Regions from separate parts of the Maridesulfovibrio spiralis genome, predicted to be linked through region 2. Evidence: riboswitches for the same ligand, from Rfam matches in the RefSeq annotation. Region 2 holds a riboswitch; each other region holds the start of a gene.
The links. A riboswitch is a leader RNA that binds a small molecule or an ion and turns the genes downstream of it on or off. The one in region 2 is predicted to bind cobalamin.
Positions count from the first base shown of each region.

Region 1: linked by a shared signal. The riboswitch ahead of ACNI29_RS03270 (adenosylcobalamin-dependent ribonucleoside-diphosphate reductase) and the one ahead of ACNI29_RS19890 (sirohydrochlorin cobaltochelatase) in region 2 are both predicted to bind cobalamin.
Region 3: linked by a shared signal. The riboswitch ahead of ACNI29_RS09265 (ribonucleoside triphosphate reductase) and the one ahead of ACNI29_RS19890 (sirohydrochlorin cobaltochelatase) in region 2 are both predicted to bind cobalamin.
Region 4: linked by a shared signal. The riboswitch ahead of metE (5-methyltetrahydropteroyltriglutamate--homocysteine S-methyltransferase) and the one ahead of ACNI29_RS19890 (sirohydrochlorin cobaltochelatase) in region 2 are both predicted to bind cobalamin.

Region 1 covers NZ_CP182344.1:699,183-706,688, forward strand. The annotation lists gene ACNI29_RS03260 (citrate synthase) at 145-1,434, shown strand; tRNA gene ACNI29_RS03265 (tRNA-Leu) at 1,648-1,734, shown strand; cobalamin riboswitch at 1,886-2,021, shown strand; gene ACNI29_RS03270 (adenosylcobalamin-dependent ribonucleoside-diphosphate reductase) at 2,212-4,896, shown strand; gene ACNI29_RS03275 (quaternary amine ABC transporter ATP-binding protein) at 5,303-6,499, shown strand; gene ACNI29_RS03280 (ABC transporter substrate-binding protein) at 6,518-7,506, shown strand, end outside.
Region 2 covers NZ_CP182344.1:4,425,926-4,433,431, forward strand. The annotation lists gene ACNI29_RS19875 (ABC transporter substrate-binding protein) at 1-632, opposite strand, end outside; gene ACNI29_RS19880 (ABC transporter ATP-binding protein) at 550-1,326, opposite strand; gene ACNI29_RS19885 (FecCD family ABC transporter permease) at 1,323-2,384, opposite strand; gene ACNI29_RS19890 (sirohydrochlorin cobaltochelatase) at 2,404-3,306, opposite strand; cobalamin riboswitch at 3,412-3,615, opposite strand; gene ACNI29_RS19895 (MATE family efflux transporter) at 3,635-4,975, opposite strand; gene trmFO (methylenetetrahydrofolate--tRNA-(uracil(54)-C(5))-methyltransferase (FADH(2)-oxidizing) TrmFO) at 5,081-6,403, opposite strand; gene ACNI29_RS19905 (ABC transporter ATP-binding protein) at 6,603-7,506, shown strand, end outside.
Region 3 covers NZ_CP182344.1:2,064,558-2,072,063, reverse strand. The annotation lists gene ACNI29_RS09275 (methyl-accepting chemotaxis protein) at 1-2,074, opposite strand, end outside; gene ACNI29_RS09270 (hypothetical protein) at 2,272-2,502, opposite strand; gene ACNI29_RS09265 (ribonucleoside triphosphate reductase) at 2,670-4,727, opposite strand; cobalamin riboswitch at 4,990-5,149, opposite strand; gene ACNI29_RS09260 (methyl-accepting chemotaxis protein) at 5,414-7,506, opposite strand, start outside.
Region 4 covers NZ_CP182344.1:708,858-716,363, forward strand. The annotation lists gene ACNI29_RS03295 (methylenetetrahydrofolate reductase) at 1-639, opposite strand, end outside; gene metE (5-methyltetrahydropteroyltriglutamate--homocysteine S-methyltransferase) at 712-2,985, opposite strand; cobalamin riboswitch at 3,062-3,245, opposite strand; gene ACNI29_RS03305 (DUF4136 domain-containing protein) at 3,442-4,014, opposite strand; gene ACNI29_RS03310 (pilus assembly protein PilZ) at 4,553-4,903, shown strand; gene ACNI29_RS03315 (glycosyltransferase family protein) at 4,967-5,962, shown strand; gene metC (cystathionine beta-lyase) at 6,147-7,310, opposite strand; gene ACNI29_RS03325 (L-serine ammonia-lyase) at 7,401-7,506, opposite strand, start outside.

The DNA.
Region 1 (7,506 bases), 760 kb from region 2:
TGGGACCGGACTGCAAAACCAGGCATCTGGCTGGTCTACGCACTATGAAATAATGCGTAACCTTCCTTTTGATTGCTCTGGCTATTTGCCCAAAAACAGAGAATATCCCATAGCGCGCACAGACACTTAACAGAAGGAGCACACATGAGCGATAAAGACACTGCGATCCTTAAGTATGACGGCAAAGAATATGAGCTGCCCGTTATCCACGGCACGGAAGGCGAAACAGGTATCGACATCACCAAACTCCGAGCCCAGAGCGGATTGATCACCTATGATCCCGGCTATGGAAACACCGGCTCCTGTACCAGTAACATCACTTTTGTTGATGGGGAAAAAGGCATCCTGCGTTACCGTGGATACCCCATCGAAGATCTCGCCGAACATGGTAAATTCATAGAAACAGCATGGCTTCTCATTTTCGGGGAACTGCCTCTCAAAGAAGACTTAGCCCGTTTTTCAGCCCTGCTGACCGCAGAAGAACTGATTCACGAAGACCTGCGTCACCACTTTGAAGGTTTCCCGGCCCACCGCAACCAGCCCATGGCGATCCTTTCCGCAGTTATCAACGCGCTGGGCAGCCACAACCCGGACCTCAATGACATCACCGACAAGTCCGAATTTTTCCTCGCAGTGGGTAAAATCATATCAAAAGTGCGTACCATCGCGGCATTTTCATACCGCAAATCCATCGGGCGGCCCTTTGTTTATCCCGACCCGGAACTGAGCTACTGCCACAACTTTCTGCACATGATGTTTTCCATCCCCTACAAGCAGTATGATCCGCCCATCGAAGCGGTTAAGGCTCTTTCGCTCATTTTCCAGTTACACGCGGACCACGAGCAGAACTGCTCCACCTCCACAGTAAGGATGGTCGGCTCCACACAGGCTAACATCTTCGCTTCCGTATCTTCCGGCATCTGCGCCCTTTGGGGGCCCCTGCACGGTGGTGCAAACGCTGCGGTAATCGACATGCTCGAAACCATCAACAATGGAGACTACACCATTGATGAGTATATCGAGAAGGTTAAGAAAAAAGAATGCCGTCTCATGGGCTTCGGACACCGCATCTACAAAAGCTTCGACCCACGCGCGAAAATTCTCAAGAAAGCAACCCACGACCTGCTCCAGCACGGTTTCAGCGACGAACTTCTGGATATCGCCATGACTCTTGAAGAACGCGCCCTTTCCGATGATTACTTTGTTGAACGCAAGCTCTACCCCAACGTAGACTTCTATTCCGGTATCATTCTGCGTGCGCTGGGCATTCCGGTAGCCATGTTCCCGGTTATGTTCGCAATCGGCCGCATGCCCGGCTGGATTGCACACTGGTATGAAGATTATACCAACCCCAATGCAAGAATTAACCGTCCAAGGCAGATTTACACTGGCGAAACTCCGAGAAATTACGTACCTATAGATTTCAGGAAGTAATTTTAGTCAATATCGTTCAGGTGCTTGTCCGGCTCCCGAACGATGGATATACCTACCCGGATGTGCCCGTAATCCCGCTCTGTACAAGGACTGGGATTACGGGCAAGCTATTTTTCAAGCATCTGAATTTTAAATTATTTTCATAAAAATTGATTTTTTGTAAAAAAAAAGCTTGCAATTCATACGCGATATTTATAAACAGTTCTTCGCCGTGCCGAAGTGGTGGAATTGGTAGACACGCTAGGTTCAGGGTCTAGTGGAGGTTTCTCCGTGGAAGTTCGAGTCTTCTCTTCGGCACCATATTTCTGAAAAGCCGCAACGAAAGTTGCGGCTTTTTGCTTTTCAAACCCTCCGCAACGGCTCACCCCTACTCCCCGTTGGGCTAAGCCTCTTTTTCAACAGAAGAGCCAAATAATTATTGACCGCAATTTAGAGTTTGTTAAGATTTTTGCTGTTGTTTTTTACTTCAGGTTTGCATCAAAACAGGGAACCCGTTTAGAATACGGGGCGGTTCTGCCGCTGTGATTCCTGACCCTTTAGCCGGGGCCGGGAAAAGCCAGCACCCCTGCCTGAAGCATATCTACCCAGATAGTATCTCTTCTTCTCAAAATTCAGGAATAGCCTTCTGGGCCTCCTGCACTGCAAGTCACAGAACATAAGCTCCAGCCGGGAGCTTTTTTAGCGACAAATGGATTTCTTTTTGAAGTACCATTTGCTTTATATTTGTGATTTTTTTGACTTCAGGGCCGAAAAGCCCTCTAAAGGATTTTCACTGCAATGACTGAACAATCTGTTATCACCCGAGAATCAGCTAAAATGGCACTGGAAGAACACAACCGCTTTCAGGAAACCGTAAGTTCCAAAAAATACCAGATCCGCGACCCTAAAGGACGCCTCCAGGAACACTCTTTCAATGACGTAAAACACAGGCTTTGCCGCGAATTTCTGAAACACTCCAGATTTGAAAACAACGAAAACGAGCAGGTCTGTGAAATGCTACAGTCCGGGCGTTTCATCCCCGCCGGTTCCATCCTTTCCGGTCTTGGGAATGATTATGCCAAATGCTCACTCAGCAACTGCTATCTGGCCAAGATTGAATCTGATTCTCTGGAAGGCATCTTCGAAGCCCAGAAAAAACTTGCCCGCACCTACTCCTACCGTGGCGGCAGCGGCATCGACATCACCATCCTGCGCCCTTCAGGGGACCCGGTTAACAATGCTGCGGTCACTTCTTCAGGTGCTGTAAGCTTCATGCCCCTGTTCAGCGAATTGACCAACACTATCGGACAGAACGGACGCCGCGGCGCGCTGATGATCTCCCTTGACATCAGACACCCTGAAACCCAACGCTTTATCTGGTGCAAAAGTAAACCTGAAGAAATCTTCGGAGTGGACTCCCTGACTGGAAAAATTCAGGACGTATTCGGCGCTAACATCAGCCTCAAAGTTACTGACGAATTCATGCAGGCGGTAGAAGAAGATAAAGACTGGACATTTATTTTCCCGGACAAATTCAAAATCAGCGGCATAATCATAGATGAATCCACCCTGCAACTGCTGCCTGAAGTATACGAAGCACTGGAACCGCAGACCGGCGACCGAATTGAAGCCGAAATAATCTACAAAGTAGTCGATACCGATTCCGCCAGTCATCAGCTCAAGGTTCAGCCCGACCTGCCTTCCAGCGACGGCAAAACACCGCCCACTGAAGACACTCTCACTTTCAGTCTCTCCAGAAGGCGCAATGAAACTTCCGACATTTTTGATCCGGTCAAATCCGTCTACAACCATCTCTGGGACGGAGATTACAGTCGCTGGAAGGAACTAGGCCTACCCCTTAAAGAATACACGACCGTTAGCGCACGGAAACTACTTGACGAAATCAGTGAATCCGCATGGAAATCCGGTGATCCGGGCATCCTTTATCAGGATACCACCCAGCGCAACACCCCCGGTACCTACATTGATCCGCTGCGTCTCAAGCCCATGTCCACCAACCCCTGCGGCGAACAGGCTCTCGGCTATTGGAGTAACTGCCTGCTGGGCGCAATGGTCCTCTACCGTTACGTGGTCAACCCGTTCACTAAAGAAGCCCGCTTCGACACCGAACTCTTCCACGACGATCTGACCCGGACCATGACTTTCATGGATACCATGTCCGACCTCAACATGGACAAACACCCCCTGCAAAAACATCGGGATGCTGACAAGTACGGGAAAAGGATCGGCATTGAGTTCACCGGACTAGGTGACATGCTGGCCATGCTCGGAATGCGCTACGGAAGCGATGAATCAGTGAATTTCATCAAAGAAATCATGCGCGACAAGGCCATTACTGAAATCTCCGTCAGTGCCGACATTTCCGAACGGTTTGGTGAAGTTGAAGCTCTGCAGGACCCTGAAGCTCGCAAACGCTTTCTGGAATGCCCGTACATCACAAATCTCGGCCTGCCCAAAAAGCTGCAAAAGAAAATCTTGAAAACCGGATTGCGCCACACAGCTTTCAACACAGTCGGTCCTTCAGGTTCCATTTCCATCATGTCCGACAACTGCACCTCAGGAATTGAGCCTGTTTTCATGTTCAGCTATGCCCGCGAAACAAGACTTGAAGCCGGGAAGGTCTTTGAATTCATCCACATGCCTCCGCTGAAATGGATGCTTGAGACAAATCAGGAACATCTTTTCGGAAAATACACCGCCCAGCAGCTGAAAGAAAAACTGAACTACGTTCAGGCTGACGAACTGGACTACATGGACCGCATCCGCATGCAGTCAGCAATCCAGCAGTACACCGACAGCTCCATATCCTCGACAATCAACCTCGCCGAGGACACCCCCAAGGAAACCATTTTCCAGATTTATCTTGAATCATGGAAAAACGGACTCAAAGGCGTGACCGTATTCCGTAACGGCTGCAAAAAAGGCGTACTAAGCAAAAAAGAAGACTCCAAAGAATCCAATCCGACTATGAAAGGACAGAACCCGACTCTGGTCGAACGGGAGCTTGGCGACATTGAGCGCGCCGAACGGCACAGGGTCATGTGGAAAGGGTCCAAAATGTACATCATAGTATCCCTTGATGACTCCGGGAACCCCATTGAAATATTCGTCAAACTTCCGAAAGAAGCAGGTGTAACAGGAGACGGTTTCTATAACGAGCAGGTATTTCAGGAGAAATACTCCCTTTGGGAAACCATCACCCGCCTGACCAGTATGCTGCTGCGCGTCGGTATACCTATAGACCGCATCCTGACCCAGCTTGACCGTTCAAGTTACAACATCATTGACGCCGCCGCGATAATCTCGCGCATCCTGCGCCAATACATATCGCTGGACATGGACGACCAGACCATCGTTTCCAAAGGTCTTGGAGACCCCTGCCCTGAATGTAGCAAAAAAGCATACGTCCCCGAAGGGGGCTGCAAAATATGTAAAGCCTGCGGGTACACAACCTGCGGATAATTTTGCGACAAACCTGTCTTTCAACATCATTAAGTAAAAGAGCTGCAACAATAGTTGCAGCTCTTTTACTTTGATTGCCCAATCTATATCCCATTTTTTTGATTACAAAAATCACACCCTGACTTTTCAATACAAAACTAAAAAAACATAGCACATACTGATGCATTACATTAAATTATAAATGCAAAACATCAACGCAAGATCAAAATCGATGTTGTATTTTTTTTATTTTTTATTTTTTAAAAAAACAACATCTTTTCATCTTTATGACACTTCGCTCACAACAAAACAACAGATCAAAATGCATCACTATTACTAACTTACACAAATTTGACAAATGCTTTGTCTATGTTACCATTTTTTTGTCTTTTTAAATTAAACAACACCTCATTGAGTAAAATTTTAAATGAAAAAATTAGTTGTCGACAGTGTTACAAAAATATTCGGATCAAATCCGCAAAAAGGATTAAAATTAGTTCGCGAAGGACTGGATAAAGAAACCATATTCAACGAAACCGGATTGGGAGTCGGTGTCAATCAGGCTTCCTTCTCTGCCAACGAGGGAGAACTGCTGGTTATCATGGGCCTTTCCGGGAGCGGAAAGTCAACTCTTGTCCGGTGCATCAACCGACTCATTGACCCGACTGACGGTTCAATCCTGGTTGACGGTGTGGACATAACCAAGCTTGACGGACCGGAACTGCGTAAACTGCGTCAGAAGAAACTGGGGATGGTCTTCCAGAACTTCGCCCTGCTGCCGCACAAAACCATCTATGAAAATGTCGAATTCGGCCTCGACCTAATGGGCGAGAATGCGGCTAAAAAAAGAGAAATTTCAGAATCCATGCTCGCTCAGGTCGGCCTTGAAGGCTGGGGCGACAGCTACCCTTCTCAGCTTTCCGGCGGCATGCAGCAGCGAGTCGGTCTCGCCCGCGCACTGGCCCTCGACCCTGACATTCTGCTTATGGATGAAGCTTTCTCCGCCCTTGACCCGCTCATCCGCCGGGACATGCAGGATGAGCTTATCAAGCTTCAGAGACGCATGCACAAGACCATCATCTTCATCAGCCATGACCTTGACGAAGCCCTCAAACTCGGAGACCGCATCGTACTCATGAAGGACGGGGAAATTGTCCAGATAGGAACACCGGAAGAAATTCTCACCGAACCTGCCAATGATTACGTTAAACGTTTTGTAGAAGATGTGGATGCCACCAAGGTGCTCACCGCAGAAAACGTCATGAAGAAAGCCGAAGCAGTTGCCTATATTTCTGCCGACGGCCCACGTGCTGCGCTGCGTAAAATGCGCAAAAACAGTATTTCAAGCATTTTTGTGCTGGGTTCTGATCAGGACCTGCGAGGGATTGTCCACGCCAGCGATGCAGCAAAAGCAGTAGAAGCAGGCAGCAGAAAATTAGAGGACATAATGAAACCTGCCCGCAGTGTCTCCGCCAACACTCCAGCACTTGAACTTTATCCCATGATGTCTGAATCCGAATGGCCCCTCGCCGTAATCGATGATCAAGACGAATTCATCGGCGTTGTGGTCAGCGGTAATCTTATCGCTGCTGTGGCTGAATACGGACCGGAACCGTCAATTTAATAATCCTGGAGGATTCTTATGACTAAATTTAACTCACGTACAATACTCTGGATCGCCGGTCTTTTTATGGCTGCTGTGATCAGCATTATGCCCATTAACTCTGCGCAGGCTTCAGACAAACCTGTTGTTTTCGCCGACCTCAACTGGGACAGCATACAGATTCATAACCGCATTGCCGGATTCATCATCGAACACGGATACGGCATGGAAGTAGAATACATTCCGGCAGGTACTGCCATCGCTTATGAAGCGATCATGCGCGGTGATATGGACGTGGACATGGAATCATGGACCACCAACTCCCAGAAACTTTACGATAAAGGCATCAAGGCCGGGACCCTTTTCGACCTCGGCCCGAACTTCAATGACGCCCGTGAAGGGTTGATGGTTCCCACTTATATGATCAAGGGTGATCCCAAGCGCGGCATCAAACCCATGACCCCGGAACTCAAAACTGTTGCCGATCTCGCAAAATACCCCGAATTCTTCAAAGACCCTGAAGATCCTTCCATGGGCATCATCTACTCCGGAGTTACCGGCTGGACTGCAACCCAGAAGACTGAACAAAAACTTAAAAACTACGGTCTTGATGAAAATTTTAACATGCTCGCTCCCGGTTCCGATGCCGCACTGGCCGGTTCCATGATGTCCGCATACAAACGCGGCAAAGGCTGGATCGGATACTACTGGGGTCCAACTTGGGTAATGGGCATGCTGGACATGACCTTCCTCGAAGAAGCACCTTTCGATGAAAAAGTTTGGAATGACACCAGACTCTGCAATTACCCCAGCTCCATTGTTAATATCCTCGTCGGTAAATCCCTGATGGAAAGAGCTCCCGCTGTAATTGAGATGCTCAAGAAATACGAAACCACCATGGCCCAGACCAACGACTGCCTAGCACATATGAAAAACGAAAAAGCCAGTCTTGAAGAAACTGCCGAATGGTTCCTGAAAAACAACGCAGAGCTCTGGACCAAGTGGGTTCCCGCAGACAAAGCAGCCAA
Region 2 (7,506 bases):
TTCACAATTGATCCCTGCCCCGCTGCCAACAAATTGGGATAACGTATCTCAAAAAAAACTGACGGCAAGGAATCAGAAACAGCACGATTATGCAACACTTTATCCAGCCGTGCATTCATTGACGCAATCAATTTATCCGCTGCTCCCGGTTCCCCGGTAAGTACGCCAAGCCTGCGGATCATGGAAAACATCTCGTCAAAAGAGGCAACCTTGAACATGGCGCAAGGGATGCCCCGTGTACGTAGCGGTTCAAGGGATGTCGCCGCCTGAGAGCGTCCGGCCATCTGCAAGACTAAATCAGGCTGCAAAGCTACGATCAGCTCCGGGTTGGGCCGCATATGCGTTCCGATGGACGGCAGCGCGGTTATCTGCTCCGGGTAGTGATCCGCAGCAGTGCGGGCCACCAGCCAGTCTCCCAGATCCATTGCGTACAAAATCTCATTAAAAGAGCCGTACAAGGCCACGATGCGCTTTGCCGGACGCTGCAGCACAACTTCGTTACCGAAATCATCGGTAATGGAAATCCCGGCCTGCGCGCTACCTGCTAAACTAATTATCAGCAGGAGAAAAAAGAACCTGCGGAACATGGAGCCGGGGATGCTCAACAACCGCAACAGATGTCTGGTAAACATTTGAAATATTTTCCTCTGTAATTACTTCTGCAGGAGAACCGTCCAGCTTCAGATTTCCTTTGGACAGGAAAACCAGCCGATCAAAGTAAAGAGCCGCCAGATTAAGATCGTGAATCACGCAGACGATTGTTGCTCCCTCTTTGTTCATTTTTTTAAGCAGGTCGAAAAGCTCAATTTTACCAGCCACATCAACACCGGAAGAGGCTTCGTCCAGCACCATGATCCGGGCCTGCTGCGCAACAGTCCGGGCCATGAGCACCCTCTGGAATTCACCTCCTGAAAGCTCGGCAACAGAACGATCCTCAAGATGGCTGATGCCGACCCGTTGAATGGCTTCAGCGCAAATTTCTTCATCCGCTGCATCATAACCGAAAAAGCCGGAACCATGTGCATAGCGGCCCATCATAACCATGGATCTAACGGTCAGCCCAAAAGCCGGGTCCACACGCTGCGGCAGCACAGCCATTATCCCGGCCAGTTCACGGGGACGGTAAACATCCACAGCCCTGCCCTCAATTTCAATTGAACCTTCAAGAGGGGTAAGGACACCTGAAATTGATGAAACAAGGGTCGTCTTGCCGCTGCCGTTCGGCCCGAGGATTGCGGTCATGGAGCCTGACGGAAACTCCAGATTAAGGCCGTGCAGGACTTCGCGTCCGGCGTATCCGGCTTTCAAGTTCCTGATCCTGATCATGCGGAGCCTCCTCCGCTGTTAAAACCGGAACGCAGCACAATGCAGAAGAACGGACCGCCGAGCAGGGCCGTAACCACACCAACCGGAAGCTCCTCGCCACCGGAAAGCAGAGAACGGGCAATGACATCGGACCAGACCAGCAGCAGACCTCCCAGCAATGAGGAGGAAATCAGCAGCGGCCTGTGCTCCGCTCCCTGAAACATGCGCACCAGATGCGGGACAATTAGCCCCACAAATCCGATTATCCCGGAAACCGCCACCGCCGCCCCGGTCAGCAAACCGGAACCGACCAGCAAAGCCATGCGCACGCGGGAGACGTCCATGCCCAGATGACGGGCCTGAGTCTCACCCAGCGAAAGGATATCCAACTCGCGGGAATAATAGACCAGCGGAATCAAGCCGGCGATAAAATACGGCAGGAACAGCTGCAAATGCGACCAGCCGCGTCCTTGAAAACTACCCATGATCCAAAAGACAATTGACGTTACTGACTCCTCATCAAGGGATTTGAGCAGGGAAATCAGCGCGGAAAGAAAGGTCGCCACCACAATCCCGGCAAGGACCATCGTTTCACGGCGCAGTCTGCCGCCGATACGCCCCAGCACGAGCACCGCACCTAGCGCGGCCATTGCTCCGGCAAGGGCCGCCAGAGGCAGGAACAGATTCCCGAATCTGGACCAGAGTTCCGCACCGAGCATGGTCGAGCCGGAAAAAATAGCCAGACTGGCCCCGAAAGCCGCCCCGCTGCTCACCCCTAAAGTAAACGGATCTGCCAGCGGGTTGCGCAGGATGCCCTGATAAACAGTCCCGGCTACAGCCAGCGACATGCCTACCAGAAATGAAAGGCAGACCCGGCTGAGCCGCAGATCAATAACGATAAAAGACAGGGCCTGATCAACCTTCTGCGTCCCGATGCCGAGGACGGATTTAAAAACCGCCAGCACCTGCGCGGGATCAGTTCCATAAGCCCCGAAAAGACAGGCGGCAAAGATGGAAACAGGCACGAGCAGAGACAGAACCAAAACAGCCTGCGCCCTTCTATTACCAATAAATGCCATCATCACCGCCTGATTTTAATTAATGATCACCAAGGTGCTTGAAAGCAACCTTGAGATGGTCAACCCAGATATCCACAACCTGCGGAAATTCAGCAGTACCCTTGAGTACAGGCACGCATTTGTAGCCTTCCTTAGTCAGCTCGGACTTCCATGAATCATCTTCATCACCGGCCATATCATTGCGGGCGTGGTCGCCTGCTACGGACATGTAAGGCATGAGATAAACTTTTTCAGCCTTGCTTTTCTTGAGCAGGACTTTCACATCATCAAGGGAAGGTGCGCCTTCTACAGTACCAACGAAGATCTTGGGGTCAACTTTGGAGAAGTAGTTCTGGGAAGCGGGATAATAAATATTTGCAGCATGGTGGGTTCCGTGACCCATGAGTACAACCGCATCCTCAGCCTTACGGTCTTTAGGGATGTTGGCAACAATGGCATCAACGGTGCGCAGCATGTCTTTGTCGGAGTAAAGCAGAGGCTTACCGACGGTAACCCTGCTCATGCCTTTGGGCATGCCTTCGAAAGCCTCAACTGTTTCAACTATTCCGAAATACTCTTCACCGGGAATGGTGTGCAACGACTGCACAGCAACGTGAGTGAATCCGGCATCCATCATTTTGGTCATAGCCATTGCCGGGGAATCCACACTACGGCCTTCTTTAGCCAACACATTTCTGATGATAGCGGAAGAATAGGACCAGTAAACCGGAACACCGGGGAAAGCTTTTTTCACAGCTGCATCAATGGCATCAAAGGAAGCCTGAGCTTGTGGCATGCTGGAACCGAAAGCAGCCAGCATAATACCTTTTTTGACAGTTTTTGCTTCACCGTGTCCGGCCATGGCAAGTGAAGGAATCAGCAGACAACAAACCAGAAGAAATGCGGGGATGAATTTGAATTTGTCCCCAAAGCGACACTGCATAACAGTCTCCTCAAATTTGGGGGGCTTGGGAATGGTAAAACCACACAGACCAAGGGTATGCGTAGTAATTTCTGACAGTTAAAAGCCCCGTTATCCGTCAGAATGATCGTGATTTGCACCCGGGCAGGTCTTCCGACTCGTCCCATTCCATCCAGCCTTCCCAAATATTGATTCAGTGGCGTGCCGGACCGGAATTAATCCGATCCACGGGATGAAATTATCAACAGGACTCACGGCGGCGGGTCCGTTCCCGATTTACACGGGATTCCCTATTAAGCTCGTGAGAGCACCTCAGGCAAAAGCTTGATATGATTGTTCACATACATTGTCAATCACGATCCACAGCCAACGGGCCGTTCCCGATCCCCGGCCAGATACGGATCATACCGAATACAGCTCGCAAAGAAGTCCACAATCCGGCCACAATCCAGATCCAGAACAGCATATGCTGCGGATGCAACCAGTCTACCACAAACAGAACTGCCGAGCTGGTCAGCACCGCCGCGAGCATGGCATTACGCAAATAGCGGAAGTCACCAGTTCCCAAATGGATTCCATCTGTGGCAAAGGAAAGTGAATTTATGGGCTGCAAAAAAGTTACAGCCAGCCATGCCGGGGCAAAAACCATTGCCGCCTCTTCCGGGACCAGCAACCATGCTACAGGCTGTTGCCCCAGATACATGCCGACGGTCAGCAACACCCCGGTTGCAAAGCTCCACTTACAGACAAGTGCGGCAACTTTACGGGCGGTCCTCCTGTCAGCACGGCCCACAAAGTAGCCCACCAGCGATTGTCCGCTGATGGCAAATGCATCCAGAAAAAGGGCCAGAAAAACAAAAAACTGGCGGATAGCCTGATGCGCAGCTCCTGATTCCGCCCCGGCCTTGGTTGCAAACCGGGTACAGAGCAGCAAAAACAGGCATACACATCCGGTCCGCACAAACATATCACCACCGATCACGAACAACCGCCGTGCATCCGCAAGACTGAATCCGGTATTGAATCCGTAATGCTTGCGCACTACCAGCACCGCCCAGACCGCACCGATCCACTGGCTGATTGCACTAGCCAAAGCTGCCCCGCCCACGCCCATAACCGGGAACGGTCCTTTGCCGAAGACCAGACACCAATCGAGCACAACGTTAATGACGTTCATACCCACCGCAATCCAAAGTGGGGAACGCATATCCTGATAACCGCGCAATGAGCCGAAGCAGGCCAGTACCACCAGCACTGCCGGAGCACCCAGCAACCGATAGCGCATGTAATCAACAGCCAGATCACGCACAGCGCCGTCACCGCCCATAAGAGCCGCGATGTTTCCCAGAAACGGAGAAACCAGTAAGGCCAGAACTACACCCAGTACAGCGGAAATGCCCGCAGCCATCCAGCCAAGGGAAGAAGCCCGTTCCAGATCACCCTTGCCCAGTGCGTGCGAAACCTCAGTCTGTGTGCCGATTCCTAAAAATCCGAAAACCCAGAACACGGATGAAAACACAATGGTCCCGATGCCAAGTGATGCCAACGGTTCAGGTCCCAGCTTGGCAACAAAAGCTGTGTCCACCAGCCCTGTCAGAGGCTCCGCTACCATGGAAAAAAGAACCGGAATTGCCAGAGTCAGCAATGTCCGGTTCGGATTTATTTCAAAAGGATGTTGTTTGTTTGTCATGAAAAGATGCCTTCGGCGACCCTGCCGGGAGCCTTAAACCCTTTTGCAAAAGGGTTTAAGAATCCCAAAACCTTTTACCAAGCTTCGCGTAGTAAGCTTAAAGGTCTATTTTTCTATATTGTTTTCTAACCAAGCCTCAAACATCTCCATGGCCCGTTTGCCGTAGAGTTCTTTGCGGACACGTTTGGGTGCGCGTTTATTGAGCGCGGGCATTAGTCCGAACTGGACGTTGGAGGGCTGGAAATTCTTTTTCTTTTCACGCAGATGCCCAAGCAATGCACCCATGGAAGTTTCCGGCGGCGGTGCAGGGAGTTCCTTACCTTTGGCCTGTTCAGCAAGCATGCGCCCTACCCAGAGACCGCAAGCAGCGGATTCAAGATATCCCTCAACACCGGTAATCTGCCCGGCGAGATGGATACGGGAATCGGCTTTAAGAGCCAGTGTCTCGTCCAACACTTCGGGAGCGTTGACATAGGTGTTGCGATGAATGGAACCCATGCGCAGAAATTCCACATCTTCAAGTCCGGGAATCATGCGAAAAATACGTTTCTGTTCCGGGTACTTGAGTTTTGTCTGGAAGCCTACAAGGTTGAAGGCGGTCTTATCTTTATTCTCAGCGCGCAACTGAACAACGGCATGGGCCTGTTCTTCTGTGCGCGGATCAATCAGACCAACAGGCTTCAGAGGCCCGAAGGAGAGGGTTTTTTCACCACGGTCGGCCATTTCCTCAATGGGCAGACAACCTTCGAAGTGAATTTCCTTTTCGAACTCACGGGGCACAACGCGCTCCCCTTCCTTGAGTTCCTTAATGAAAGAATTATACTGTTCTTCGGTCATGGGACAGTTCAGGTAATCATCATCTTCGGGCTTGTAGCGGGAACCGAAGAATGCCACGTCCATGTTCACGGAGTCACGGCTGACTATAGGCGCGATGGCATCATAAAAATATAAACGCTGTTCGCCGATTTTGGAGATCAGGCTTTCGGTCAAGCCTTCGGAGGCAAGCGGCCCGGCACAGACAACAACTTTATCGAAGTCGGCAAGTTCAGGATCATCAAGGGAGCTGATTTCCTTGCGGACAACGGAGATAAATTCGTTCTGTTCAATTTCTTCGGTAACCAGTCTGGAAAAGACCTCACGGTCAACGGCCAATGCGGACCCAGCAGGAACGCGAGCATTCATGGCAGCTCTCATGAGCACGGAATCGAGGGCTTCCATCTCTTTTTTAAGCACCCCGATAGCGGTGTTCAGTTCACCGGAACGCAGAGAGTTGGAACAGACCAGTTCAGCCAGACCGGGCAGGTGGTGGGCCTCGGAATATTTATCTGGCTTCATTTCATAAAGAGTTACCTGAATTTCAGCCTTCGCAAGCTGCATAGCACATTCACACCCGGCCAGTCCGCCACCGATTACAGCAATTTTATTCACTTATCGTACTCCAAAGTCGATTGTATTTTCTGATATTCTCAATTAAGAATTAGTTGATGCGCTTCGCGCTTTCTATCAAAAGATTTCGCCTCCGGCGGCCAAAGGGGATAATACCCTTTGGAATCCCTGAGGGTTTTAAAGCTCTCATTATATAAATCTGTGCTGAATTAACAAATTCAGCGTATGAGATTCCATAACTATGACCTCACCTATCCTGAAAATCAAGAATCTGACGACATCTTTCGCCACTCCGGGCGGAATCATTAAGGCTGTGGATAATGCCAGTCTAGACTTAGGGCAAGGAGAAACTTTAGCCATTGTCGGTGAATCCGGCTGTGGTAAAACAGTTCTCTCCCTTTCGGTGATGGGTCTGATACCTGATCCTCCGGGCCGGATCACAGGAGGCGAAGTCCTTTACCGCGATCAGGACCTTGTGCAGCTCTCGGATCAGGAAATGCAAAAAATTCGCGGCAACAAGCTTTCAATGGTATTTCAGGAGCCAATGACCTCACTGAACCCGGTCTTTAAAATCGGAGATCAAATCGGTGAAACCCTGCGGTTACATAGGGGAATGGATGCCAAAGAAGCTGCTGAAGCCGCGGTAGATGCCCTGAAATTGGTCGGAATCCCCAACCCCCACAAACGGATCAACAGTTTTCCCCACGAACTCAGCGGAGGTATGCGCCAGCGGGTCATGATCGCTATGGCTCTGGTCTGCTCACCGGAAATCCTTATTGCCGACGAACCGACCACCGCTCTTGATGTTACCATTCAATCCCAGATTCTGCGGCTGCTGGATAACCTGAAAAACAAAATGAACGGCTCACTCATGCTCATCACCCATGATCTAGGTGTAGTTGCGCGGGTGGCAACACGGGTTGCGGTCATGTATGCCGGACAGGTTGTGGAATCGGCTTCAATAGCAGATATTTTCAAAGAGCCGCTGCATCCATACACGCAGGGACTGCTGAACTCGGTTCCACGTCTGGGATGCCGTGAGGAACTTACACCTATTCCCGGCAACGTCCCGGCTCTCCTTGACCTACCCAAGGGTTGCCGCTTCCACCCCCGCTGCAACCGGGCCTTTGACCTCTGCCGGGAAC
Region 3 (7,506 bases), 2.1 Mb from region 2:
CTGACTGGTTAACAAGCTCGGTCACTTCCCCGATTGCCTTAGTAGATTTCTCGGTATTAGCGATATTGGTTTTCGCACTTTCCTGAATCCGGCTGATATATTCACCGACTTCGCTGGTCGCGTTCATGGTGGATTCTGCGAGCTTACGCACTTCATCAGCAACAACAGCAAACCCCCGTCCGGCATCCCCGGCACGGGCAGCCTCAATGGCTGCGTTAAGAGCCAGCAGGTTGGTCTGGTCCGCGATATCGCTGATCACACCCATGATATTACCGATGCCTTCTGCCTGCTGACCAAGATCAGCCATGTCTTTCTGCATCTGGTCGGACTGCTCGCGGATCTGGACAATGGTCTCAACAGCCTGTTCCACCTTCTGCTCGCCTTCCCCTGCTTTCTGCTGCGACGCATCAGCCAGCTCAGCGGCGGTGGAAGCGTTACGGGCAACTTCAAACACAGTTGAGTTCATTTCATCCATGGCGGTGGCGGCTTCACTTGCCATGACCGACTGCTCCTCTGCACCACGGCTGGACTGCTCGACCTGCGCAGCAAGAGCCTCGGAAAAACTGGAAACCTGATTGGAAACTTCCGTAGCGCTGGCAGCGGCCTCAGAGATCATAATATTATTTTCTTCAATCATGCGCTGCTGTTCACGTATTTCAGTCATATCAATCCAAACAGCAACAGAACCGAGTAAAACACCATCCATATCGTAAAATGGGGTACTCGAAATCATAAGCTGCTTGGTCAGACCGGAAGGTACCTGAAAATCAATTTCTGTCTTGATTTGGTGCTGTTCTTTGATAGCCCGGTAGGAAATCGTTTCCCGACCTGAGTCACCGTAAATAAGCTCACCGGAAGTAAGGCCTTTAACCTGCTCAGGATTAAATTTAGACTCAATTAATTCACAAAATTCATTGTTAACCCAGAGCATATTATCTTCGGGACCAACTATGGCGCAAGGCAACACCAGACCTTTAAGAACGCCATCGGAAAAGCCAAGCTTATTCTTAAGTTCCGCCACCATGAAATCAATATTTTCAGAAAGATCCTTGAGTTCGCAAACATATTTACCGGTAAGCTCTGCCTTGAAATTGCCTCGGGCAATCTCACTGGTAAAATCACGGATAACAGCCATAGGCCCGGTAACCTGCTTACGGATAGTAAAAACAATTATGCTGACAAGGAGGATGACCATGACAATCCCCATACCGATAAGCACATTACGCTCTTCAACAGCAGCACGGGTCAGGTCAGACACATAAGCAGACATGCAGACCACCCATCCGGTAGAAGGGACAACCTGAAAAGACTGAATTTTAGATCGCCCTTCCCAATCATATTCGGTTTTACCCTTGGAAGAAGCGAGGCTGTCTTTTACGAATTGGAATTTTGAAATATCTTTAAGAATAAGATTCTGACTCACTTTGTGTGCTATAATACGCCCGGAACTATCAAGAATATATGCATAACCGTCTTCACCAATGGAAATATCACCGATCATCTCCTGCGCATACTGCTGCCAGTCCAAGCCCATAAAAATGCCGCCAAGCAACTGTCCCTGCACACCTCGAACCGGAACAGCCATAACGACAATGATCCGGCCGTCCAGAACTGATTTTAGAACATCTGAAACAGCAAACTGGCTGCCATTCAATATTTCACGTACATATTGCCTCGAACTCAGGTCAGCCCCGGCGGTACTCTGCCCATTGGCTCTAAGACCGAACACGCTGCTTCCTTTAAGATCGAATGCACCCAGCATATCAATCTTGTCATTATTCTTCAGCATATTCTGGAACTGCTTCTCAGCCTCTTCTGCGGCAGCACCATCCACAAATCCGTCCTGAACATTATTGTTGCCTGCAAAAGCCTGTAAAGTACTACGGGTTTGCTTTAGAAAACCTTCGACCTCATCGACTATCTTATTATTCAGAACTTCCATGTTCTGTTCTTGAATCCCCATCACAGCAGAATTGGTCATAGAGTTGACCACGATTACAAATGCTGAAACCGAAACAATGACAATTGTCGCAATCATAATCCCAAGACCGGTGTTTATACTTTTAAAACCCATTACTGAACCCCTTAGATTTATTTAACAGTCGCCTGCTTTATTATGAAGATAAGAGGTAATTAGTTTTTAGATCAAAATGATATTATTTTTGGATCAGAATCAAACATTTATAATAGCCCCCCTACCCGCCAGAATTTCCCATATAAAAAGCCCACTCTGCAAAACACAGAGTGGGCTGAGACAGCTCTATTCTATTATTATTTTGATTTGTTGTAGTCTTCCAATAAACCGTTCATCTTATTGAGCAGTTCTCCGCGCTCTTGAGCAACTTTCTTCCACTTCTTCTTTTCACTTTTCAATGCTTCAACAGTATGAAGCAAATCCTGAATAGTATTCGCGGGGTAGCCATGCTTGGCGTAACTTCCCTTGCGAAGTTCCTCATCATTTCTCTGGCGCAGAGCGCGTAACTGGCTGGCTGATAGTATCATACTCATAAACTGTTAATGGTTCCGGTCAGTACCCAAATCTACATCCTGAAAACCGCTAACGCAAGCAATTACAAAATAATATAAATGATGCTCAGCAAAAAGTCCGGGAGAAAACTGGATTCCCCCGGACTTTTCATTTCAATATGTTTACTTCAACCGAATCAATTCTAGCATGCGCATGAATTGTAGCTGTATTCAGTCCTTTCGCGATACTCTTCCTGCTTACCCTTGTTCCAGCGGTTTACCGGACGGTAGTACCCGACAATACGGGTATAAACCTCGGCATCCTTTCCGCAGTCAGGGCATTCGAAATGCTCGCCATAGAGATAACCATGCTCCTCGCAGACCGAGAAGGTCGGAGTCACCGAGATGTAAGGAATCTTGGTATTTGTCATAGCTTTAATGATGAAGTTCTTAAGTGCGGTGGTATCGGGCACTGCTTCGCCGAGGAAGGAGTGGAATACGGTTCCGCCATTATACAGAGTCTGCAGGTCGTTCTGGTGTTCGAGAGCATAAACAACGTCCTCGGTAGCACCTACGGGCAGCAGGGTGGAGTTGGTATAGTAAGGGGTATCGCTACCGGAGGTGTAGATATCGGCATAGAGATTCTTGTCGATCTTTGCCAGACGGTAGCAGGTTCCTTCACCCGGAGTAGCTTCAAGGTTGAAGAGGTTTCCGGTTTCTTCCTGAAACTGCACGGTCAGATCACGCAGATGGTGCAGAACCCGCTGCATGAGGCGTGAACCGGAAGGGGTATCAATACCTTTACCCAGCAGGTTGTGGCAGGCTTCATTACCACCGATGAGACCGATGGTGGAGAAATGGCCCTTGAAACCGTTCTTCAGGTAACGCTGGGAGAAGGGGAACATACCGTTCTCAAAGTTGGCGGAAACCAGCTTACGCTTGTATTCCAAAGAATCCTTGGCCTGAGTAGCGTACTCGGTGATCAGGTCGAGAAAATCTTCCTCACCCTGAGCAAGATATGCCAGCTTGGGCAGGTTAAGGGTAACAACACCGATGGAACCGGTCAGGTCCCCGGCACCGAAAAGGCCACCGGTTTTCTTGCGGATCTCACGCAGGTCCATCTGCAGACGGCAGCACATGGAACGCACGTCCTCGGGATTGAGGTCGGAGTTGATGAAGTTCTGGAAATAAGGAGCACCGTATTTAGCGGTCATCTGCAGGAGCAATTCACCAACTTCGCTTTCCCACGGAAAATCCGGGGTAACGTTGTAAGTGGGAATCGGGAAAGAGAAGATACGGCCGTCGGAGTCACCTTCGAGCATGACTTCAACAAAGGCGCGGTTGATCATCTCCATTTCTTCTTGATACTCACCGTAAGTGGTATCCTGGAATTCACCGCCGATGATGACAGGCTCGTTAGCGATGTGCTTGGGCGGAACCATATCAAAGGTGAAGTTGGTGAACGGACTCTGGCCGCCCCAACGGGAGGTGGTATTCAGATTGAAAATCAGCTTTTGCACGATCTGCTTCACGCGGTCATAATCCAGACCGTCGTAACGGATGAAAGGCGCGAGATAGGTATCAACGTTGTTGAAAGCCTGTGCTCCGGCCCATTCATTCTGCAGAGTGCCGAGGAAGTTGACCATCTGCCCGGTAATAGAATCAAAATGGCGGGCAGGACCGGAAGAACAACGGCCTTTAAGGCCGAAACCGTCCAGAAGCAGGTCACGCAGGGACCAGCCGGCGCAATATCCTGCAAGGCCGAAAGAAAGATCGTGAATGTGGAAATAGCCGTGCTCGTGGGCAAGCCTGATTTCCTCAGGGTACTTTTCAAGGCAGTAACGGGCTTGAACAGCTCCGGACATGTGCAGCATCAGTCCCTGAAAGGAATGCCCCATGTTGGAGTTTTCATTTACCCGCCAGTCGGAACGGTCGAGGTAGCTTTCGATGGTTCCGGCGATGTCGAGGTATGTTTCATCCTGACGGCGAAGTTCGCGGCGCTTTTCGCGGTAGATGATGTAACGTTCAGCGACAGAGTAGAGACGGTTCTCCATGAGTACCAGCTGTACCATATCCTGAACCATTTCCTGTTCAGGTACATCAACATCTGCAAGCTTCTGCTCAACCTTGCGGCCAAGGCGCTTGCTCAGCAGGGGGTCTTTGATACCGCTTGCTTTGAGAGCTTTAAAAATAGCTTCAGAAATACGCTCAGTAGACCAGGACTCGAGACATCCGTCACGCTTAAGAATTTGTTTGGGCATTAAACTACCTGATTAAAAATTTGTCCGCACACATCACCGCCGCGCCAAAAAAAGAACGCAGAAAAGGATGCAACCTCCCCAGATTGCAAGCCCACGGACAAGCCGTGTCTTATGGTGGTGTGGCAATTGGAGCAGGTGGCCCGGAAGGCACATCCTGCAGGACTTTTGAAACCGGAAAAAAGTCAGAAACAGGGATTCCGGTAAATTGAACTGACCTGCCTCTCTATCACGCCATCCTTAATTTATGAAACAGGACTGGCATCGGGCAGGTACGCTTCAGGCCGGGGTGCTGGCTCGGGGTTGTGCACAGAATGCCTCCCTGACAGCGGCAGGACCGCCCCGGATTCAAACCGGGTTCCCGTCTTGTTCGTTTTCAAATGCTCAGAAAGCGTCAAACGAACTCCTGAAGTGCTGACGACTGAAAGCAGTCTACCAGACTCAAAAATATGGTCAAGACTCTCTAGACTATTTCTTAATGAACACCCTATCAGCCCTAGAGCCGCATGGCATAACTCATGTGGAACACAAGTTTTCCACAGTTGTTCTTTTGATGTTCAAAAGAGCTTAAGAGACTGATTTAGAAACAAAATCCTCTGCTATTTTCCCACAAAATCAGCCGGGTAAAAATACCCGGCTGAAATATTTTTTTGCAGGCCTGTAACAGCAGCTTAATTTTTATTATCGACTTAAACAGCGCGGCACTCTTCGCGCAATCCATCAATCAATGTACGCAATTCCATGGCCAGAATGGATAGATCTTTTGCGGAATCATTTGATTTCTGCATGGATTTTGTGGTCAGCTCTGCCATCTGATTTATCTTTCGGGATGAGGAGTTAATCTGATCCGATGAAACTGACTGCTGCTCAGCGGCTGCAGATATATTCTGAACCTGTCCGGTAACCCCTTCAACGAGGTTTACAATTTCCCCGAGGGCGTCCCCGGCCTGCTCAGCAAGGCGGGTGCTATCCAGTACAGACATTGCAGCCTCTTCCATACTCTGAACATTCGCATGAGAGCTGTCTTGAATTGCCTCAACCACAAGGCTGACATCCTTGGTGGCATTCATGGTCTTTTCAGCAAGTTTGCGCACTTCATCAGCCACCACGGCAAAACCACGTCCGGCATCCCCGGCACGGGCCGCCTCAATTGCCGCATTGAGTGCCAACAGGTTGGTCTGGTCCGCAATATCACTTACAACAGACATGATCCGCCCGATGTCCTCGACCCGGACATTCATATCATTAAGATTGTCTTTAAGTTTATCGCTTTGCTCTTTAACACTGAAGATAGACCGAATGGCCTCCCCAGTCATTTCAGCCCCGCGGTTGGCCGTATTCATGGCATCCCCGGCCCCGACCACAGCATCAGAGCAACTACGGGCAACATCCTGAATGGAGCAGGTCATCTGATCGAGGGCTGAAGTTGATTCCGAAAGATTTAATTGCTGCTCCCTTGCCCTTCTGCTGGAATCCGCCACATGGTTGCTGATTTCATCAGAAGCTACGGATAGCCCGCTGACAATCTGTTCAAGATTGCGCACAACATCAAGAACCCCCTGCCTGCGTGCACTTTCCGCTTCCTTCTGGGCCTCATTCAGTCCCTCCAAAGCATCATGGGCAGCCAAAGCTTCACGTTCAGCCGCCTCAGTGGCCTGCTCAACCTTGACCCGATCCTTCTCAATTACATGCATTAACCCGTTGAACGAATCCGCCAGATCCCCCAGTTCGCCATTTCCTTCCTGCCGCACCCTGAACGACAGGTCAGCAGTTCCCGCACCTATGTCACGGCTGGTGCGGGCAATTTCCCCGATAATTCGGCGAAGAGGGTTAATGATGATCCTGCGGCTGACAAGAATGAGCAACACGCCGATCAAAGCAGCCAACCCACTCAAGCCGCTGACGACATAAACAGCCCGCTCCTGCATAGCATTGTAGCTTACGACCTGAGCCGTGCGAATAGTGTACTCCTGTTCGATGAGCGCGATGCGGGCATTGTCCATGTCCTTCATGGATTTCTGCATCTTAAGGCTGAGGTTGTAGTAGGATTTAAAAATATCTAGATATTCACCGGTCAATCCAACAATTATATTGAACAGCTTAGCCTCGCGCCCCTTGGAAAACAGCGGGGCAAACTGTGGATAGGAAGCCCCCATGCTCGAATCCGGATCAATGCCCATCAGCTTTTCAATATCGACAATCAAACCGGAACCGCTGGCTGCATCTTTATAAAGAATAAAATCCTTAGCCATTTCCTGAAATCCAAGAGGCTTGTTGAGCATGATTGCTGAAACATGCCTCTTGGCTGCCAGTTCATTCAGATCATCTATGGATTTGGAAAGATTCTGTGCAAGCAAACCCGGATCGTCAACCGAAGACGAAAATACTTTTTCTTGCAGGACTGTATTTATCTTGCCCTGCTTTCTCGCTGAACGCTCGATACTTTTCTGCAGGGAAAGAGCCTGCCCCAAAATTTCTACCGAAATTTCACGCAGCCGTTTAACCTGCCCCACCCCGGAATTGAACTGGACCTGAAAATTGTTGAAACTGCGATCAAAAGAGTTAAATGACTCTTTGAGTTCGTAAAGAGCCACGCGGGCCTGTTCATCGACAGTTGCACCCATGGCAGTGTCCAACTCCCCATTCATGTGTCTGACTTTATCATTATATGCCTTAAGTAACTCTACTCCGCCTTTACCTGACTGATCCATGGAAAGCTCTTCGCGATGAACCAACCAGTCCATAGCTAAAGCCTGTGCTTCCGCTCCAAGGCTGATGATCT
Region 4 (7,506 bases), 770 kb from region 2:
GGAACTCAAGGACTGGATAGGCAGCACGCCGGGAATCACCGGACGCTCAATACCCAGCTCAGCTAAACGCTCCACATAGTCAAAATAGACCCTGTTATCAAAGAAAAGCTGGGTCATGGTGAAGTCCGCACCCTTGGAAAGCTTGGTATGATGGAACTCAAGATCACGGACCAGAGAAGGGGAATCAGGATGGCCGCCGGGATATCCGGCTACCCCTATGCCGACCTCAGAGAATTTACCGTCCACGTATTCAACCAGATCGGAAGCATGAAAAAAACGACTATTATCAGCACCCCCAGCATCACCGACACCATCACCGCCAAGGGCCAGAATATCCGAAACTCCGGCCTGAACCAGACTGTCCACAAAACCGTCGATGGAAGTCTCGCTGGCTCCGACGCAGGTCAGATGAGCAAGAATATCAACACCCATTTCCTTTTTCAGCAAGGAGCATATTTCAAGTGAATTTTCATGGCTGCTGCCGCCCGCACCGTACGTAACCGAAGCGAAAAGAGGATTTAGAGCGGCCAGTCTTTCAGCCCTTTTCATGAACTTGGGCCAAGTGGATTTGTCCTTGGGAGGAAAAAATTCAAAGGAAAAAAACTGTCCTGTTTCATTGATATTCTGTGCCACCTGCATTTTTAATTCTCCATTTAATATGCTTGCTTCCCGGACCGCAGGCACGGCCTGAGAAGAATTATTAATCACTATCTATTTAATTTTACGGCGTACTTTTTCAGCCGCATTAACCATATTTTCAAGGGCCGGAACAACCTCATCCCACTTACGGGTTTTAAGACCACAATCCGGGTTTACCCAAAGTCGCTGCGCCGGGATAACTTCCAGCGCTTTTTCCAGCAGGCGGACCATATCATCCGCTGCCGGAATTGCCGGACTGTGGATGTCATAAACACCGGGACCGACTTCGTTGGGGTAACTGAACTGCCTGAAACTGCCCAGAAGCTCCATGCGGCTGCGACTGGCTTCAATGCTGATCACGTCAGCATCGAGAGCGGCTATGGAATCCATGATTTCATCGAATTCGCAGTAGCACATATGGGTATGAATCTGGGTGCTGTCCGCAACGCATGAAGCGGAGAGCCGGAAGCACTCGCAGGCCCATTTAAGATACTCGGCCTGTTCGGATTTGCGCAACGGAAGGCCTTCACGCAAAGCGGGTTCATCAATCTGGATAACCCTGACTCCGCTCTGTTCCAGATCAGCAACCTCATCGCGAACTGCCAGTGCTATCTGGCGGCAGGTTTCGCTACGCGGCTGGTCGTCACGCACAAAGCTCCAGCAAAGAATGGTAACCGGACCGGTGAGCATACCTTTGACCTCACGTCCGGAAAGGGACTGTGCGTAATTAATCCAGTCGACGGTAATGGGGCCGGGCCGTGAAACATCACCGAAAATAACCGGAGGCTTTACGCAACGGGAGCCATAGCTCTGCACCCAGCCATTGGAAGTAAAGCAATACCCGTCAAAGTTCTCGCCGAAGTACTCAACCATGTCGTTACGTTCCGGCTCACCGTGAACCAGAACATCAAGGCCGATTTCTTCCTGTCTGCGAATACAATCTTCAATGTAGCCGCGCATAAAGTTTTCATAATCCGCCTTTTGGATACGTCCATTTTTGAAACCGCTTCTGGTGGAACGAACTTCAGGGGTCTGAGGGAAAGATCCGATTGTAGTCGTGGGCAACAGAGGAAAGCCAAGTTCACGCTGTGCTTCAACACGCTGGGGATACAGAGAATCACGCTTGTAATCTTCATCCTTAAGGGCAGCCAGTCTGGCTGAGACCTGCGCATTATTAACTCGGATGCTGTTCTTGCGAGATTTGAGAATGCTACGGTTTCGGGTCAGCTTTTCTTGCACGCAACGGCCTGAAGCTGCGTCAGCGACCAGCCTGATTTCCGCGCATTTCTGGCGGGCAAAAGCCATCCATGATTTGATTTCACTATCCAGCTTAGTTTCAAGCTCCAGATCGAAAGGCACGTGCAGAAGTGAGCAGGAAGGGGCAACCAGCACCCGCTCGTCGCCGAGCACGGTTACCGCTGTTTTCACGCTGGCAACAGCACTATCAAGATCAGCGCGCCAAATATTACGGCCATCAACTACGCCGAGGGAAAGCATCAACCTGCTGTCCAATTTTGTAAGCAGCTGCTCAAGGTCCGTACCGCCGCGCACAAGATCAACGTGCAGAGCATCGACAGGAAGATAGGCTGCGGCTTCAAGATTCTCGCCCAAGCCGCCGAAATAGGAGGCAACCATAACCTTGGTATCGGCAGCTGCTTCCTTGAGTGTCCGGTACACAGGAGCAAAAAGTCTGCGCACTTTATCATCTAGATCAAGAGCCAGCACAGGTTCATCAAACTGAATCCATGTGCATTTGCCGGAAAGCTTTTCAATCAGCTCCACATAAACAGGCAGCAGTCTTTCCAGCAGGTCCAGACGGTCGAACTCCTCATTCGCGCATTTACCAAGCAGCAGAAAAGTGAGCGGACCGGGAAGTACAGCCTTAGCCCTATGGCCAAGTTCGACAGCCTCACCCAGCTGCTGCAGCAGGGATTCATCAGCGAGAATAAATTCCTGATCCTTGCTGAATTCAGGAACAAGATAGTGGTAGTTTGTGTCAAACCACTTGGTCATTTCCATGGCAGCGACACCGTTCTCCCCCGCCTCACCACGTGCCATACGGAAGTAGTCATCAAGTACGGCACTTCTTCCGGCAATATTATATCTTTCCGGAATAACGCCGAAACGAAAGGAATTATCCAGCATATGATCGTAGTATGAAAAATCCCCTACCGGGAGAATATCCACTCCGGCCTGTTTCTGGTCTTCCCAGTGCTGTGCGCGAAGTTTCTTGGCGGTAAGGGCCAGATCATCAGCTCCGGCCTCGCCTCTCCAATAGGATTCAAGTTTCTTCTTCAGTTCACGGTTACTACCTATTCTGGGGTAGCCCAAGGTGTGCGTCAGCATTTACAATCTCCATGTTTACAGTGTCCGCATAGTACGGCGGGATTATCTCCCTGTTTCCCGGACCTGTTCGCGCGGTCCGCCACTTAATCCTGCAGGACGTCTTCTGGCTTCCGGTTCTTTTTGACGCACAGCTCATGACCTTCCCGTTTTACACAGTGACCAAGAGCCATTCACTTTAATTTATCCGGTTACAGCAGCGCGCCTGCGACGGACTTTCACCGCCTTCCGTTTCCTGCAGGCCTTACAACTCAAATTCAATATATAAAAATATTGTTATATAGAGATGCACAAATGACACTATTAGACCCTCAAGTCAAGAGCTATTGAAATTTTCATTAGCCTTGAAAGGAATCTTCCCTATAAACAAAGGTCCCAAAACAAGAAAAAGGCTGCGGGAAACCCCACAGCCTTTTGAATATACATACCGCCACTTAAGGCGATCATTTTTTTTAAAATCTATTCACAATCTCTGACACTCAGCTTTTCACGAAACTTTCCTTCACCGACAGGAAATTTCATCAAAGCACCTTTAACCAGACAACGTCCTACAACTTCAAGCCCTTCCTGATCATCACTTGCAGCCTTTCCACGCCACAGATAGGTCTTTAAGCCATCATTCTCAGGGGTCATCAGATAAATCCGCACGGTATTATTCACCCGTGAGGCATCAGCAGTCTTAACCACACCTATGTCAGAATAAGTTTTGCTGATGTAATCATATTCATAGGCTTCCCGTTTATATGTGCTGCCTCTTTCCAGAAATGCCTTGGAGCCGAAATTTACCACAACAAGAAAATCCGGGGCTGCGGGATCATAACGGAAACCTTTGGCTTCAAGCTCAAGCTTTGCAGAATTAAGCAGAATAGCTTCAAGATCTTGTTTGGACTCACTTTTATGTTTAAATGAGAAAGTCTTCAGCTTGCTGAAATCTGTACCTTGCACAGGTTTGTTCTCGACATCCATGTTCACGTACACACAACCGGGAAGCAACATTCCCAGCAAAGCAAAAACAATTAATAACTTCCTCACCGCAAACTCCTGACTTTATTTGTCACGGACACCTAAGTAGGCTGCCGCGTTAAATTCCATATTACAATTCCCTACAGCTAACTACTTAACTTTTTTAACGCCTTTAGCCAAGACTAAAAACGTTTTCAATCAATCATAAAATCATCTCCGAATCTCCCGGAAGACTTTGCACTATACCGAACCGGACCAGCCATGCACAATACTGACACAAAACAAAGAGGCCTCACTCAACTACGTATTTATACGCCATTTCCGTTTCCATAACTTTTTTACACAAAAAGAAATCAGACCAACGGTACGAGCATACTAATAAATAATATATTACGTCGAGACCACTGCAGATTGCATAAATCCAGCCAGACAATATCAACAAATACAAACGTTAAGAACATTACCAAGATATTTAAACAATGAAATCTGCGCCAAAACTTGACCTTATCAGTAGGAAACAACGCCTCAATATTGAAAAATACACAAAAAAATAATTCACTTGTATTTTTTGCAATCATATTGTTCCCTCTCTCCGGGGAGGAAAGAAATGAACAGATTTGACGATCGCCGAAAAAACATACGAATTGACCTTGGTTCCATAAACGGGTTCTTCCGGCAATGTGATATTGCCGCCTCAGCATCCGAAAAAGATCTGGATATTACCATACTGAACATATCCCCTGACGGGATGAAATTCAGGATCAACTCCGGCAACGACTTAAAACGGCTCAGGCTGGATGATGAAATTTTTATTCGCGGCTGCATTTTTAATGACAATATCGGATTCCTGAGCAGCCAGAAAGCTGTCACAGTCTGGCAGGAAAACACTCTTTTCGGGGCAAAATTCACCCCGGCCCTTGAGCTGGAGGCAGCTGACCTATCAGAAATGATCCGCTGATACTTATAATTCAAAAAAACTCTACCCCTTCCAAAGCGGCCTGTTAATTGATATCTTTTTTTTGTGAATACGCAAAAAGATAAAACAATCGCATGGGTCGGTAATATATTCTTCCGTAAAGGTATGGATAGACTTGGCTACAAAACAGTCCACATTCCCCTTGAAGGTCAACAGGTCTTAACCTGGCAGGATATTGTAGACAAAACCGGGACTGAACCGTTCGCAGTCATCTATGCAGACAAATCCATAGCCCCGCCCATAGCCGGGGTGGAGAATTTCCCCTGCCTGACTATTTTCCACTGTATCGACACTCACATCCACAGCTGGTACCCCCTCTACGCCCAAGGATTCGACATCTGCCTTGTCAGCCTGAAAGACCACCTTGAACGCTTCTCGCCACGCTTGAAAGAATCACGTATACTCTGGTTTCCCCCCATCGCAATGGATCATGACCAGCCCGCTGACATGGAAAAGGAATGGGATCTACTTTTCGTCGGCACTGTAGATGCCGAACTGACCCCCGAAAGAAAAATATTTCTTGATAAAGTTGCCGAAAAAATTCCGGGGCTCCACGTCACCAAGGGGCGCTTCAGGGAGCTTTTCCCAAGAGCAAAAGTAGTGCTCAACATCGCTGAACGAGGAGACCTTAATTTCAGGGTTTTCGAAGCTCTAGCCTGCGGTTCATGCCTACTGACTCCCAAAATAGACAACGGACTTTTTGATCTCTTTGAAGATGAGGTTCATCTGGTTACTTACGAACCGAACAATGCCGCTGATCTGATAGAAAAGTTCAACATGCTGCTGGATGACGACGAACTAAGGGAACGAATCGCCCGGCAGGGAAATGAATTAATCGAACGCGAACACCGCATCATCAACCGGGCAGAGACCATGCACAATGTCATTAATGAAATGAATGTCGAGGCGGCCATAAAAAACCGTATTGAAGCCGCCCCGCAACTGCGCCGCAATTTCCTGAAATCACTCTATCTGCACTGGGCCGAAGAGGTTGGCGTCCCCGAATTACAGATGGTTTATTTGCAGGCTGCTAAAAATTAAAATGCTCCGCTGCTATTTGCAAAAGATGCCTCCTGCAGCCCCACAGAGAGTCCCTTCAGGTGTCAGATAAACTTTTAATAAGGGACCGAAATTTTCAGAACATATACACACAAAGCCCTTAATATCATTAAGATATTAAGGACTTTTGCAAATTGAAATAAAGATTAGGACGCAGCGCGATCAGCTATGCTTTCAGCCTATTCAGTCCCTGAGCCAGATCTGCCTTCAGGTCTTCCACATCTTCCAGACCTATATTCAGCCTGAAAATGGTCTTGCCTTCGTAGCCGAAATGGTTGGTTCGTTCGAATTTACCACCGGTAATCAGGCTCTTGAATCCGCCCCAGCTGTAACCGATACTGAAGAGTTCAAGACCATCCACAAAGGGAGCATGGTCAATGTCCTCGTATTCTTCCTTCAGGGTAAAAGAAAACAGGCCGCTGGAACCTGTGAAATCCCTTTTCCAAAGACTGTGCTGGGGATGGCTTTCAAGTGCCGGATGGATAACCGCCTCGACCATTTCGTGCCCTTCCAGCCATTTGGCAATTTCAAGTGCGGATTCCCCGTGATGTTTCAGCCGGACCGGCAGGGAACGCAATCCGCGCAGGGCCTGATAACAATCCTCCTGCGGTGCGTATGATTCAAAAACATTGTAGCAGCTTTCGAAAATTTCCCAATGCTGCTCATTAGTTGAAACAGTGCCCAGAAGAATATCAGAATGCCCGGTAATGTACTTGGTCACCGAGTGGATGGAGACATCAACCCCAAGTTCAAAGGGGTTAAGATAAAGAGGAGTAGCCCATGTGTTATCGATTACGGTTACGATGCCCTTCTCCCGGCAGACCTTGGTGATTGCCGGGATATCCTGAATCTCAAGAGTATTTGATCCGGGGGATTCCATAAACAGCAGGACTGTGTTTTCCCGAATGTAATCAGCTACCCCGGCTCCGGTGTCAGAGGGCAGGTATTCAGCTTCCACACCGTACTTGGAAAGAAATTTATCACTGAAATGGCGGGTCGGACCATAAACATTATCACAAAGCAGAATATGGTCCCCCTGCTTGGTGTAGGCCATGAGCACCATGGCAATAGCGGCGATTCCGGACTGGAGGGCCTTGCAACCATGAGCACCTTCAAGCTCAACCATAGCCGCCTCAAAAGCATTCTGGGCTGCCATACCGCAAAGACCGTAAGGGATTCCCTCATACTCTCCGGCATTGCATTTCTGGAGGTCGGCGTAAGAATCGAAAAGTACCGTGGACGCGCGGTGCAGTGGAGGATTAATTGTATCTATGAATTCTCGGGCTTCGGCCTTGCCCGCATTAACCAGTTTGGTGGAAATATTCTTCATGGGAACTCCTTGTTGTTTCTGGACCAAAATATAAAGCGGGAAACTGGAAAAACAACCAGCTCCCCGCATTAATTTTATTTTTTAATATCCTCAGCAGTTCGGAACAGAAACAGCCAAGCCGCCAAGTGATGTTTCCCTATATTTGGAATTCATATCCTTTCCGGTTTCAGCCATGGCCCGCACAACTTCATCAAAG